Regions from separate parts of the Burkholderia seminalis genome, predicted to be linked through region 1. Evidence: predicted binding sites of a transcription regulator. Region 1 holds the regulator's gene; each other region holds the start of a gene.

Region 1 (4,096 bases):
CGCGCCTTCGCCTGGGCGGCCTCGAGCGCGCCGAGATCGGCTGCCGCGTCGAGCGCGGCGAGCTGCGCGCGGCGCGCCGCATGTTCCTCGTGCAGCGTGTCGGGCGGCAGCCGGAACTTGCGGGCGGTCGAGTGCAGCGCATCGAGACGCGTCTCGACCTGCGCGAGCCGCTCGGGATCGAGATCGACGCGCTGCGCGTAGTGCGACAGCGAATAGACGGCTTCCTGCAGCTGGATCTCGGCCGGTTCGAGCGACGCGAGCGCGTCGCCGAGCGCGGTGTCGTAGTCGGCCAGGCTGCGCAGTTTCGACACGATCGCGCCGAGCTGCGCGAGCATCGCGTCGTCGGATTCGGACAGCGCGTTGAGCGCGCCGCGCACACCCTCGATCAGGTTCGCCGAATGCGACAGCCGCTTGTGCTCGTTGCTGACTTCGTCCCATTCGCCGGGCTGCGGCGCGAGCTTGTCGAGTTCGGCGAGCTGCCACGCGAGCTTTTCGCGTTCGAGCTGCAGTTCGCGCTCGTGCGCCTTCGCGGCGTCGATCGCCTGTGTCGCGTCCCGCCACACGCGCCATGCGCGCGCGACGTTCGCCGCATCGGCGACGAGCCCCGCGTGCGTGTCGAACAGCTCGCGCTGCGCGTCGGGCCGCATCAGCAGCTGATGCGCATGCTGGCCGTGGATGTCGACGAGCATTTCGCCGAGTTCGCGCAGCTGCGCGAGCGTCGCGCTGGTGCCGTTGATGAACGCGCGCGACCGGCCGTTCGCGTCGATCACGCGGCGCAGCATCACGGTGTCCTCGGTGTCGAACGCGTGTTCGTCGAGCCAGCGCGCGACGCGGTCGTGCGGCGTGAATTCGGCCGTGATGTCGGCGCGGCCGCAGCCGGTGCGCACGACGCTCGCGTCGGCGCGTTCGCCGAGCGCGAGGGCAAGGGCGTCGATCAGGATCGATTTCCCGGCGCCGGTCTCGCCGGAAAAGACGGAAAAGCCGCTGTCGAATTCGAGATCGAGCGCGGCGACGATGACGAAGTCGCGGATCGAGAGGTGACGGAGCATGGTGTCGGGCGGAGCGGCGTCAGGACGCCTTGTCGTCTTCGTTCGAGGCGTGTTCGTTCCAGTGCAGCTTCTTGCGCAGCGTCGCGTAGTAGCTGTAGCCGATCGGGTGCAGGAACGGCACCGTGTGCTTCGAGCGGCGCACCTCGATCGTGTCGTTCAGCTCGAGCGACGTGAACGACTGCATGTCGAAGTTCACGTTGACGTCGCGCCCGCCGACGATCTGGATCGCGATTTTCGAGTCGTCGGGCAGCACGATCGGCCGGTTCGACAGCGCGTGCGGCGCGATCGGCACGAGCACGACGCCGGCCAGCTGCGGATGCAGAATCGGGCCGGCCGACGACAGCGCGTAGGCGGTCGAGCCGGTCGGCGTCGCGACGATCAGGCCGTCGGAACGCTGGTTGTACATGTACCGGCCGTCGACCGACGCGCGCAGCTCGACCATCCCGGAGAAGCCGCTGCGGTTCACGACGACGTCGTTGAACGCGATCGCGTGGTAGATCGGTTCGCCGTCGCGCATGATCCGCGCCTCGAGCAGCGCGCGCTCCTCGCGCTCGAACTTGCCGGACAGCAGCACCGGGACGAGCGCGTGCATGTCGGCGGCCGCGATGTCCGTGATGAAGCCGAGCCGCCCGTGGTTGATCCCGATCAGCGGTGTCCGGTACGGCGCCAGCTGGCGGCCGATGCCGAGCATCGTGCCGTCGCCGCCGAGCACGACCGCCACGTCCGCACGCGCCCCGATTTCGGCCGGGGTGAGCGCCGGGTAGCCGGTGATGCCGATCTCGCGCGCGGTGTCACCTTCGAACACGACCTCGAAGCCGAGCTTCGCGATGCTGGCGGCCAGCGTGGCGAGCGGTTCGGCGATGCCGGGCGTGTTGCTCCGGCCGACGAGCGCGACAGTATTGAACTGATTACCGGTTTTCATGCCGGCATTACACCATAGCTCGTTGACGAAAAGAACCGGCTGTGCGCCGACGGGGCCGGATCGGGCCGGCCCGCGCAATGGTGGCCGACGCCACTCGCCGCGGTCGCGCGGTTGCGCTAAAATTTTCCACCATGCTAGATCCTCGCGCACGAACCCTCCTGAAAACCCTGATCGAACGGTATATCGCCGACGGTCAGCCAGTCGGATCGCGCACGTTGTCCCGTTACTCCGGGCTCGAGCTGAGCCCGGCTACGATCCGCAACGTGATGTCCGACCTGGAGGAGCTCGGCCTCGTGTCGAGCCCGCACACGTCGGCCGGCCGCGTGCCGACGCCGCGCGGCTATCGGCTGTTCGTCGACACGATGCTGACGGTCGAGGCGCCGATCGACGCCGAGGCCGTCGCGCGGCAGGTGCAGCACACGCTGCAGGCCGGCGAGCCGCAGCAGCGGGTGGTCGCCGCCGCCGCGAGCGTGCTGTCGAACCTGTCGCAGTTCGCGGGTGTCGTGCTGACGCCGCGCCGCAGCCACGTGTTCAAGCAGATCGAGTTCATGCGCCTGTCCGACAAGCGCATCCTGCTGATCATCGTCACGCCCGAGGGCGACGTGCAGAACCGCATGCTCGCGACGCCGCGCGACTATTCGCCGTCGCAGCTGACCGAGGCGTCCAACTACATCAACGCGCATTTCGCCGGCCTGTCGTTCGACGAGGTGCGCCGCCGCCTGCGCGACGAGATCGACCAGCTGCGCGGCGACATGACCACGCTGATGCACGCGGCCGTGACGGCCAGTACCGAGGTGCCCGACACCGAGGACACCGTGCTGATTTCCGGCGAGCGCAACCTGCTCGAAGTGGCGGATCTGTCGTCCGACATGGCGCGGCTGCGCAAGCTGTTCGACGTGTTCGACCAAAAGACGGGCCTCCTGCAACTGCTCGACGTGTCGAGCCACGCCCAGGGCGTGCAGATCTTCATCGGCGGCGAATCGACGCTCGTGCCGATCGAGGAAATGAGCGTCGTCACCGCGCCTTACGAGGTGAACGGGAAGATCGTCGGCACGCTCGGCGTGATCGGCCCGACCCGGATGGCGTACAACCGCGTGATACCGATCGTCGACATCACCGCGCGCCTGCTGTCGCTCACGCTGAGCCAGCAATAGCCTGCAATCGGCAGCCTGATCCCGCCCCGTCATCATGTCGTCATGCCGCCCGCGCCGACAGTCGGCCGAACGGCAAGGGGCGGCCCGCTATAATTGAGAGCCGTCCGGTCCCGTGCCCCGAGCACGTTCTTGCCCATGCGTTTCGATCTTGAGCCGCCTTCGAGCATCGCTGCTGCCCATCGCATCGGGGTGCTGCTGATCAATCTCGGCACGCCCGACGCACCCACGCCGCGCGCCGTGCGGCGCTACCTGGCCGAATTCCTGTCGGATCCGCGCGTCGTCGAGATTCCGCAGGCCGTCTGGCAGGTGCTGCTGCGCACGCTGATCCTGCCGCTGCGCGGCCGCGCCTCCGCGAAGAAGTACGCGGCCGTCTGGATGCCCGAAGGCTCGCCGCTGCGCGTGTACACGGAGCGCCAGACCGACAGCGTGCGGCACCTGCTCGCGTCGAACGGTTATCACGTGATGGTCGACTACGCGATGCGCTACGGCAGCCCGAACATTTCGCACGCGCTTGCGCAGTTCAAGCGCGCGGGCGTCGAGCGCGTGCTGCTGATGCCGATGTATCCGCAATATTCGGCGTCGACCACGGCCACCGCGTTCGATGCCGCCTTCGACGCGCTCGCGCGCATGCGCAACCAGCCGGAAGTCCGCACGGTGCGGCACTACGCCGACCATCCGGCCTATATCCACGCGCTGGCCGAGCAGGTGCGCCAGTACTGGGCACAGCACGGCCGGCCCGACTTCGCGGCCGGCGACAAGCTCGTGCTGAGTTTCCACGGCGTGCCGAAGCGCACGCTCGACCTCGGCGACCCGTATCACGACCAGTGCCAGCAGACGGGCGCGTTGCTGATGGCCGCGCTCGGGCTGTCGACGACCGAGTGCCGCGTCACGTTCCAGTCGCGTTTCGGCAAGGCCGAATGGCTGCAGCCGTACACGGCGCCGACGCTGCGCGAGTTCGGCGAGGCCGGCGT
Region 2 (4,096 bases), 1.1 Mb from region 1:
CTCGAAGGCGTGCCGCGCGCGATCGTGCACCTGTACAACGCGGTGTGCCCGTCGTTCCGCCGCATCGTGTTCGGGATGTCGAAAAACGACGTGAAGGCGCTCGCGATCGACGGCACGCGCATCATCAAGGCACACGCCGACGCGCGCCCCGACACGCAGTGGACCTTCCAGTACTCGCCGGAAACCTTCAGCATGACCGAGCTGACGTTTGCACGCGAGATCTGCGACGCGGTCGCGCAGACGTGGCGCCCGACCCGCGACCACAAGATGATCGTCAACCTGCCGGCCACCGTCGAAGCCGCGAGCCCGAACGTGTTCGCCGACCAGATCGAATGGATGGACCGCAACCTCGCGTATCGCGACAGCATCGTGCTGTCGGTGCATCCGCACAACGACCGCGGCACCGCGGTGGCGGCGGCCGAACTCGCGCTGCTCGCGGGCGCCGACCGCATCGAGGGCTGCCTGTTCGGCAACGGCGAACGCACCGGCAACGTCGATCTCGTCACGCTCGCGCTGAACCTCTACACGCAAGGCATCGACCCGGGCCTCGACTTCTCCGACATCGACGCGGTGCGCCGCGTCGTCGAACGCTGCAACCAGATTCCCGTGCACCCGCGCCACCCGTACGCGGGCGACCTCGTGTTCACCGCGTTCTCGGGCTCGCACCAGGACGCGATCCGCAAGGGTTTCGCGCAGCAACGCCCCGACGCGGTCTGGGAAGTGCCGTACCTGCCGATCGACCCGGCCGACCTCGGCCGCAGCTATGACGCGGTGATCCGCGTGAACAGCCAGTCCGGCAAGGGCGGCGCGACGTTCCTGCTCGAACGCGGGATGGGCTTCACGCCGACGCGGCGCGTGCAGATCGAATTCAGCCACGCGGTGCAGACGCTCGCGGACGCATCCGGCGAGGAAGTGACGGGCGACGCGATCTGCGCGCTGTTCACGCGCGAATTCTTCGAGACCGACGGCCCGGCCGCGCGCCACGGCGGCAGCGCGCGCTGGCAGAACCGCGAGATCGCGGCGGCGCCCGCGGCCGCGACCGAGTCGGCGCCGGAGGACGCCGTGCGACGATTCGCCGCGGCCTTCGCGGCGGCGGCCGGCGCCGCGATCGACGTCGCGTCGTGCGAATCGGTGCGCGCGACGGACGGACGGTTCGCGGTATCGGTCGGCTGCCGGGTCGGCGACGCACCGCGGCGGCACGGCGTCGGCCTGCATGCCGATGCGGCGAGCGCCGCGCTCGACGCGGTCGTCAGTGCGATCAACCGATCGGCGTGGCACTGCACGGACCACCGCGCGGCGGCCTGACGGCCGCGCATCGACCGAGCGTTCAAACGTCAGCGAGCGGAACGACCGCCCGTGCGCCGCGCGATCCGCGCCGCACGGGCCAGCAAAAAGCGGCCCAGAAGGCCGCTCGATTCGGGGGCATGAAAAGGAGCGCGACGCGCGCTCATGTCTCGGTCGCGCACCGCGTCGCCTGCCACGCGAGCAGGCACCAGCGCCCCTGTTCCTCGGTGTGGACGGACGTATAGGCGATCGGGAAGACCAGGCCGCCGTTGTTCGTTTCCATCTCGATCAACGCGCGCCCGGTGACGACGCAGGTTTCGCCGCCGACCGGCAGCACGTCCTGCGACTGGATTTCGATCTGGCGATAGCGGCGGCGGCCGGCGACGATGGCATCGATGAACTGCTGCTTGGTTTCGCGTTTGCCGTTGGTGTGCACGAAGAACACCTTGTCCGACAGCAGCGCGCCGAGCGCCTCGCCGTCCCCGTCCACCATCGCCCGGAACCGATCGCGCTCGAGCGCGCGGATCGCATCGATCACCTTCGCCATCGCCTGACTCCTCGGCAACGCGCCCGCCGTGCGCGGGCGTGCGGATCAGAAGTTGTACTGCACGTAGAACTGGTGGAAATTTATACCAGGATTCGGCTCTTTGATACCCGCGTTAGACACATGTTCAAAACGGTAGCCGACCTGATACTGTTGCCGTTGGCCGAACTGTACGCCGACGCCCCCGGTCGGCGCGAACTGGAACGCGGTCGACAGCGAGAAGTTGTTCGAGATCGTCGGATGGGTCAGGAGCCGGACCCCGCCGCCCGCCTCGATGAACGGGCGAATCTCGCCCGTGCTCTTGATGAAGCGGAACAACGGCGTCACGCCGAATTCGCCGATGCTGCCGTGGACGTTGCCGCCCGTGTGCCAGTATCCGGCGTGCCCTTCGACGACGAACGCGAAGTGCCAGCCGCCGACCTGCCACCAGTTCCAGCCCGGATCCCACACGACGCCCAGGTCGCCCTTGTCGATCCCGCGCCGATCCGAAAACCCGCCGCCCGCCTGGATCCCCCATCGATCCGCGAACGCCGCACCCGATCCGCCCAGCAGGGACGCCGCCAGCAACGCATGCAGCGCAAGCCGGCTGCGGGGCCGGCGATTCTTCTTATTGTTCATCTGACACTCCAACTTTTTGGGTTGAATGGAGCCTGCCGCGACGGCCTGGCCCGAGCGAACTGAATGGTATGGTAAAGGACTTTTCGGATCGGCATCACGAAGCGAAATGGCTTGCTTCCAAAACGGCAAAAATCGAAATCGTCTACTGATTACCATCAGAAACAACGGTTTACGGAACTTCGCGTCGCGCCCCGGGTCGCAGATTAGACTATCGATTCGACTTCTTCGATAGAAAAACGGGAACTCGGATGCCCACGTCCGCTCTAAGGATTAGCACTCGTCTTCCGGGAGTGCTAAGATGGCCCACGGAATCTCATTCGAGACCGGGGGTTTGTCCCTGATTCCAAAGGAGTTTTTAGTGAGCAACGCCCTGACCCTCCCGAACACCCTGAGCCCGACGCCGGCCAAGGCCGAATCGGCAGGCTCGCTGGCGCTCGCAGCCCAATCGATGTTGCCCGGCCAGCTCGGTAACATCGACGCGTACATCCAGGCCGTCAACCGCATTCCGCTGCTGACCGCCGAAGAGGAACGCCGGTACGCAACCGAATTCCGCGAGGACAACAACCTCGACTCGGCGCGCCGCCTCGTGCTGTCGCACCTGCGTCTGGTCGTGTCGGTCGCACGCAACTATCTCGGCTACGGCCTGCCGCACGGCGACCTGATCCAGGAAGGCAACATCGGCCTGATGAAGGCGGTGAAGCGTTTCGACCCGGCGCAAAACGTGCGCCTGGTGTCGTACGCGATCCACTGGATCAAGGCCGAGATCCACGAGTACATCCTGCGCAACTGGCGCATGGTGAAGGTCGCGACGACGAAGGCGCAGCGCAAGCTGTTCTTCAACCTGCGCAGCCACAAGAAGTCCATGCAGGCGATGACGCCCGAGGAAATCGACGGTCTCGCGCAGGAACTCAACGTCAAGCGCGAAGACGTGACCGAGATGGAAACGCGCCTGTCGGGCGGCGATATCGCGCTCGAAGGGCAGGTGGAAGACGGCGAGGAATCGTACGCGCCGATCGCCTACCTGGCCGACTCGCACAACGAGCCGACCGCCGTGCTCGCCGCGCGTCAGCGCGACATGCTGCAGACGGACGGCATCGCGCAGGCGCTCGAGGCACTCGACGCGCGCAGCCGCCGCATCATCGAGGCGCGCTGGCTGCACGTCGACGACGACGGCTCGGGCGGCTCGACGCTGCACGATCTCGCCGCCGAATTCGGCGTGTCCGCGGAACGCATCCGCCAGATCGAAGCGAGCGCAATGAAAAAGATGCGCACGGCCCTCGCCGAATACGCGTAAATCCCCGGCGCTCGAGCGCGCCTCGTCGAAAACCGCTGCCCGACCGGCAGCGGTTTTTTTTCGCCCGTCTTTTTCGCGGACTTTCACGCGCTTCCGCATGCGCTTCTCTTCCCGCTTCTCTTCCCGCTTCTCTTCCCGTTTCTCCGCTCGTTTCTCCGCTCGTTTCCCTTCCCGTTTCTCCGCCGATTAATTGAGCTGATTCATCAGGTATTCGGCCATTTGCGGGCCCCTTCCGCATAACCTTGATCTGCCTCAACTTTTGCCCCCCGTTTCGCGACGGTCTGCCGCAGCGCAGCACTCGGCATCGGAAAGCAGTCCTTTTAAAATTGGCATGTCAGGCGCAAAAGGATTAAAAC
Region 3 (4,096 bases), on a different replicon from region 1:
GGTCGCCCACCTCGTCGAGAAAGAGCGTGCCGCGATTCGCGGATTCGAACCAGCCGGGCTGGGCATTGATCGCGCCGGTAAACGCGCCGCGCTCGTGGCCGAACAGCTCGCTTTCGATCAGCGTCTCGGAAAATGCGCCGCAGTTGACCGCGACGAACGGGCCGTCATGGCGCTCGCTCAGCGAATGCACGAGGCGCGCGATCAGCTCCTTGCCGGTGCCGCTCTCGCCGGTGACGAGTACCGTCGCATCGCTCGGTGCGACGAGCTGGATGCGTTCGAGCAGCACCCGCGATTTGGGATCGTCGAACGTCAGTGCCTTCGCGCGGATCGTGATCGCGTGCGAAGTCGGGTCCGGCAAGCTGAAGATGGCCATGGCACGACCGGCGTGTTGAACGGGGAAGGTTCGACGATAGCAAGGCGCGCGCCGGCCACGAACCAATTCATCGAGCTATCGGTATGACGGCGGCCGGATTGCGTCGGCCGCCGTGCGGCGTCAGGCAAGACCGGTCATCTTCCACTGCTGTTCGAGCGCGCCCGGCCCGAAGTCGAGCGAGCCGCCGAGCGGTTCCGCGAGCGCCTGGAAATACGCGGCTTCCTCGAGGATCAGGATGTACTTCGATATGTCGAGGATCGACTTGCCCCAGAACGTCGCGCCGCCGTTTGCCTCGATGATTGCCGGCACGTCGGGATCGCGCCGGATCGTATCGACGATGAAGCGCGGCTCGCCGGGGCGACGATCGACGTAGACCGGAATCTCGCGAGCCCGCGTGTAGCGCGCGGCCGGCGCATAACGGATCGGCAGCGGGCGATGCGCGCTCGCCCACGCACCGAGATACGGGCCATGCACGTGTATCACGACGTCCACTTCAGGCGCCTCGCGGAACACGCCCGCGTAACGCGGGCCGTTGCCGCCCGCGCGCGCGTCGCCGTGCAGCACGTCGCCGTCGAGCGTCACGACGACGGGTTGAATGTCCTGTGACGCGGCCCACGGGCTCGGCGCAGACAGCGCGACGACGAGCTCCGTGCCCGGCACGCGCTGGAACGCCTGGAACGTGTTGGTCGCGGACAGCGTGCGCGTTTCCTTCAGCACGCGCGCGGCCTGCGTGAACTCGCGCGTGGCGCGCTCGACGAATGCCACGAGTTCGCCGCTGTCGATGGCTTGGGTGACGGACATGAGAACGGTTTCCTTGATCGGATGGACGGAGGGACTCGCGTCGCGACACCGCGACGCACGGCCACCGGATCAGCAGCAATCGTGCCAACCCGGCGAGCGCGCTGCGCGGGCCGGCCGGCGTGGCGCTCGCGCGATGCCCGACCCGCGCGATGCTATCCGCGAGCGTGCGCCTGTTGCGGGAGCAACACTGTACCGGCCGCGATTGCTGCGCGACGCGCAGCGCGTGCACGTGCACCATCCGCGTGGTGCCGACCGGTTGCCCGCCGCACCGCGCGTGGCGTGCGCAACGAACGTGCTGGTTCGAAACTTGCGTCGTGGTCGGCCCGCACCGGCCTTGCACGGTGCATCCGATCTCATCCACCTTCATCCGACCATGACGCTCCTTCCCCTGCGCGGTGTTGCCGCGCGCGCGCTGCTCATCTCGGCACTCGCCGTGCCTTCCGTCGTTTCGCTCGCGGCCTCGCCCGGCCATGTTCCCGTGCCCGATCCGCTGCAGGGCGACGGCCGCGTGTCCGCGTTCTACACGTGGGACCGCGACATCCCGGCCACGCCCGGCGCGCTGCTGCGCTCCGAACCACTGCCGGCCACGCTCGGGCTCGCGGGCGCCGCGCGGCAGTTGCGCATCTTGTATGCATCGACCGACGGCGTCGGCGGCCGGACGCCGATCGCGGTGTCGGGCGCGCTGTTCGTGCCGCGCGGGACACCACCGGCCGGCGGCTGGCCGATCGTCGCATGGGCGCACGGCACGTTCGGGATGGCCGATATCTGCGCGCCGTCGTGGTTCGGCCGCTCGTATCGCGACGTGCGCTACCTGAACGCATGGCTTCAGCAAGGGTTCGCGGTGGTCGCGACCGACTACCAGGGCCTCGGCACGCCCGGCCCGAATCCGCAGCTCAACAACCGCTCGAACAGCTACACGCTGCTCGACAGCGTGCGTGCGGTGCTCGGCGGCGTGCCGGGCCTCGCGAACGAAGTCGTGCTCGTCGGCCAGTCGCAAGGCGGCTCGGCCGTCATCGCGGCGGCAGGCTACGCGCCCGTCTACGCGCCGGAACTGGCGATCCGCGCGACCGTCGCGACCGGGACGATCTACAACGCGTCGCGTGCCACGCTCGCGTCGTTGCCGCCGTTCGAGACGGCCTACCGGCGCGATCCCGACCGCGTCGACCCGACGCTTGCGTACCAGTTCTACTCGGTGCTGTCGGCGCAGCAGATCGACCCGTCACTGCGCGCCGACGAAGTGTTGACCGACCGCGCGCTGCCGATTCTCGAGCAATCGCGCATCGGCTGCCTCGCGTCGCTCGAGGACGACGCGGCGCTCGCGCACCTCACGCACGCGAATACGGTCAAGCCGGGCGGCGATGCGCGGCTGAAAGCATGGTGGGACGACTACCTGAAATATCCGACACTGAAGCTCGCCACCCCCGTCTTCATCGGCGCGGGCGCGGACGACGGGCTGGCGCCGCTCGAACTCGCGCTGGCGAAGGACGCGTGCGCGGCGGGCACGACGGTCGAGGCACACCTGTACGCGGGCCGCGAACACAACGGCACCGTGAACGTGTCGCTCGCCGATTCGATTCCGTTCGTGAAGCGCGTGCTCGCCGGCGAGACGATCCACCCGATTTGCTCGCCGGTCGCCCAGCAGTCCGCGTCGCAATAGCCGGGTCCCTGCGCTTTGCACGACGACGCGAATGCTTGTGCAAATCCGTTATTGGATCGCGCCGCTGCCCGTTTTTATACTCGTCAGCACTCTCTGTTGAAGAGTGCCAGCCCAATCCGACAGATCAGCACAGGACGAAAAAATGAGCCTACGCCCCTTGCACGACCGCGTGATCGTGAAGCGACTCGACCAGGAAACCACCACCGCGTCGGGCATCGTGATCCCCGACAGCGCCGCCGAAAAACCCGACCAGGGCGAAGTGATCGCCGTTGGCCCCGGCCGGAAGGATGCCGACGGCCAGCGCATCGTGCCCGACCTGCAGATCGGCGAGCGCGTGCTGTTCGGCAAGTACGCGGGCCAGGCCGTCAAAGTGGACGGCAACGAGTTTCTCGTGCTGCGCGAGGAAGACATCGTCGCGGTCGTCAATCAATAACGGAGCGCAATCATGGCAGCCAAGGAAATCATTTTCAGCGACGTCGCACGGGCAAGACTGACCGAAGGCGTGAACATCCTCGCGAACGCGGTGAAGGTGACGCTCGGGCCGAAGGGCCGCAACGTCGTGCTCGAACGCAGCTTCGGCGCGCCCGTCGTCACGAAGGACGGCGTGTCGGTCGCGAAGGAAATCGAACTCGCGGACAAGCTGCAGAACATCGGCGCGCAGCTCGTGAAGGAAGTCGCGTCGCGCACCAGCGACGCAGCCGGCGACGGCACGACGACGGCCACGGTGCTCGCGCAGGCGATCGTCCGTGAAGGCCAGAAATACGTGGCGGCCGGGCTCAACCCGCTCGACCTGAAGCGCGGCATCGACAAGGCCGTCGCGGCGGCCGTCGACGAGCTGAAGAAGATCAGCAAGCCGACCACCACGAGCAAGGAAATCGCGCAGGTCGCGACGATCTCCGCGAACGGCGAGGAATCGATCGGCCAGCGCATCGCCGAGGCGATCGACCGCGTCGGCAAGGAAGGCGTGATCACCGTCGAGGACGGCAAGTCGCTCGCCGACGAGCTCGACGTCGTCGAAGGGCTGCAGTTCGACCGCGGCTACCTGTCGCCGTATTTCATCAACAATCCCGACAAGCAGATCGCCGAGATCGAAAGCCCGTACATCCTGCTGCACGACAAGAAGATCTCGAACATCCGCGACCTGCTGCCGGTGCTCGAACAGGTCGCGAAGTCGGGCCGGCCGCTGCTGATCATCGCGGAAGACGTTGAAGGCGAAGCGCTCGCGACGCTCGTCGTCAACAACATCCGCGGGATCCTGAAGACGG

Evidence for each region. The regulator HrcA, encoded in region 1, represses chaperone genes, less so after heat shock. The targets are predictions, from matches to a motif close to TTAGCACTCNNNNNNNNNGAGTGCTAA.
Region 2: the regulator HrcA is predicted to act here: its motif matches at 2,717-2,743, upstream of rpoH (RNA polymerase sigma factor RpoH).
Region 3: the regulator HrcA is predicted to act here: its motif matches at 2,915-2,941, upstream of WJ12_RS22755 (co-chaperone GroES).

The regions. Positions count from the first base shown of each region.
Region 1 covers NZ_CP013398.1:744,103-748,198, forward strand. Annotated here, with positions in the region: gene recN (DNA repair protein RecN) at 1-1,049, opposite strand, end outside; gene WJ12_RS03330 (NAD kinase) at 1,069-1,971, opposite strand; gene hrcA (heat-inducible transcriptional repressor HrcA) at 2,103-3,125, shown strand; gene hemH (ferrochelatase) at 3,261-4,096, shown strand, end outside.
Region 2 covers NZ_CP013398.1:3,124,537-3,128,632, forward strand. Annotated here, with positions in the region: gene leuA (2-isopropylmalate synthase) at 1-1,305, shown strand, start outside; gene WJ12_RS14150 (nuclear transport factor 2 family protein) at 1,448-1,831, opposite strand; gene WJ12_RS14155 (acyloxyacyl hydrolase) at 1,877-2,446, opposite strand; gene rpoH (RNA polymerase sigma factor RpoH) at 2,805-3,740, shown strand.
Region 3 covers NZ_CP013400.1:453,644-457,739, reverse strand. Annotated here, with positions in the region: gene WJ12_RS22770 (sigma-54 interaction domain-containing protein) at 1-373, opposite strand, end outside; gene WJ12_RS22765 (class II aldolase/adducin family protein) at 494-1,174, opposite strand; gene WJ12_RS22760 (lipase family protein) at 1,548-2,831, shown strand; gene WJ12_RS22755 (co-chaperone GroES) at 2,974-3,264, shown strand; gene groL (chaperonin GroEL) at 3,277-4,096, shown strand, end outside.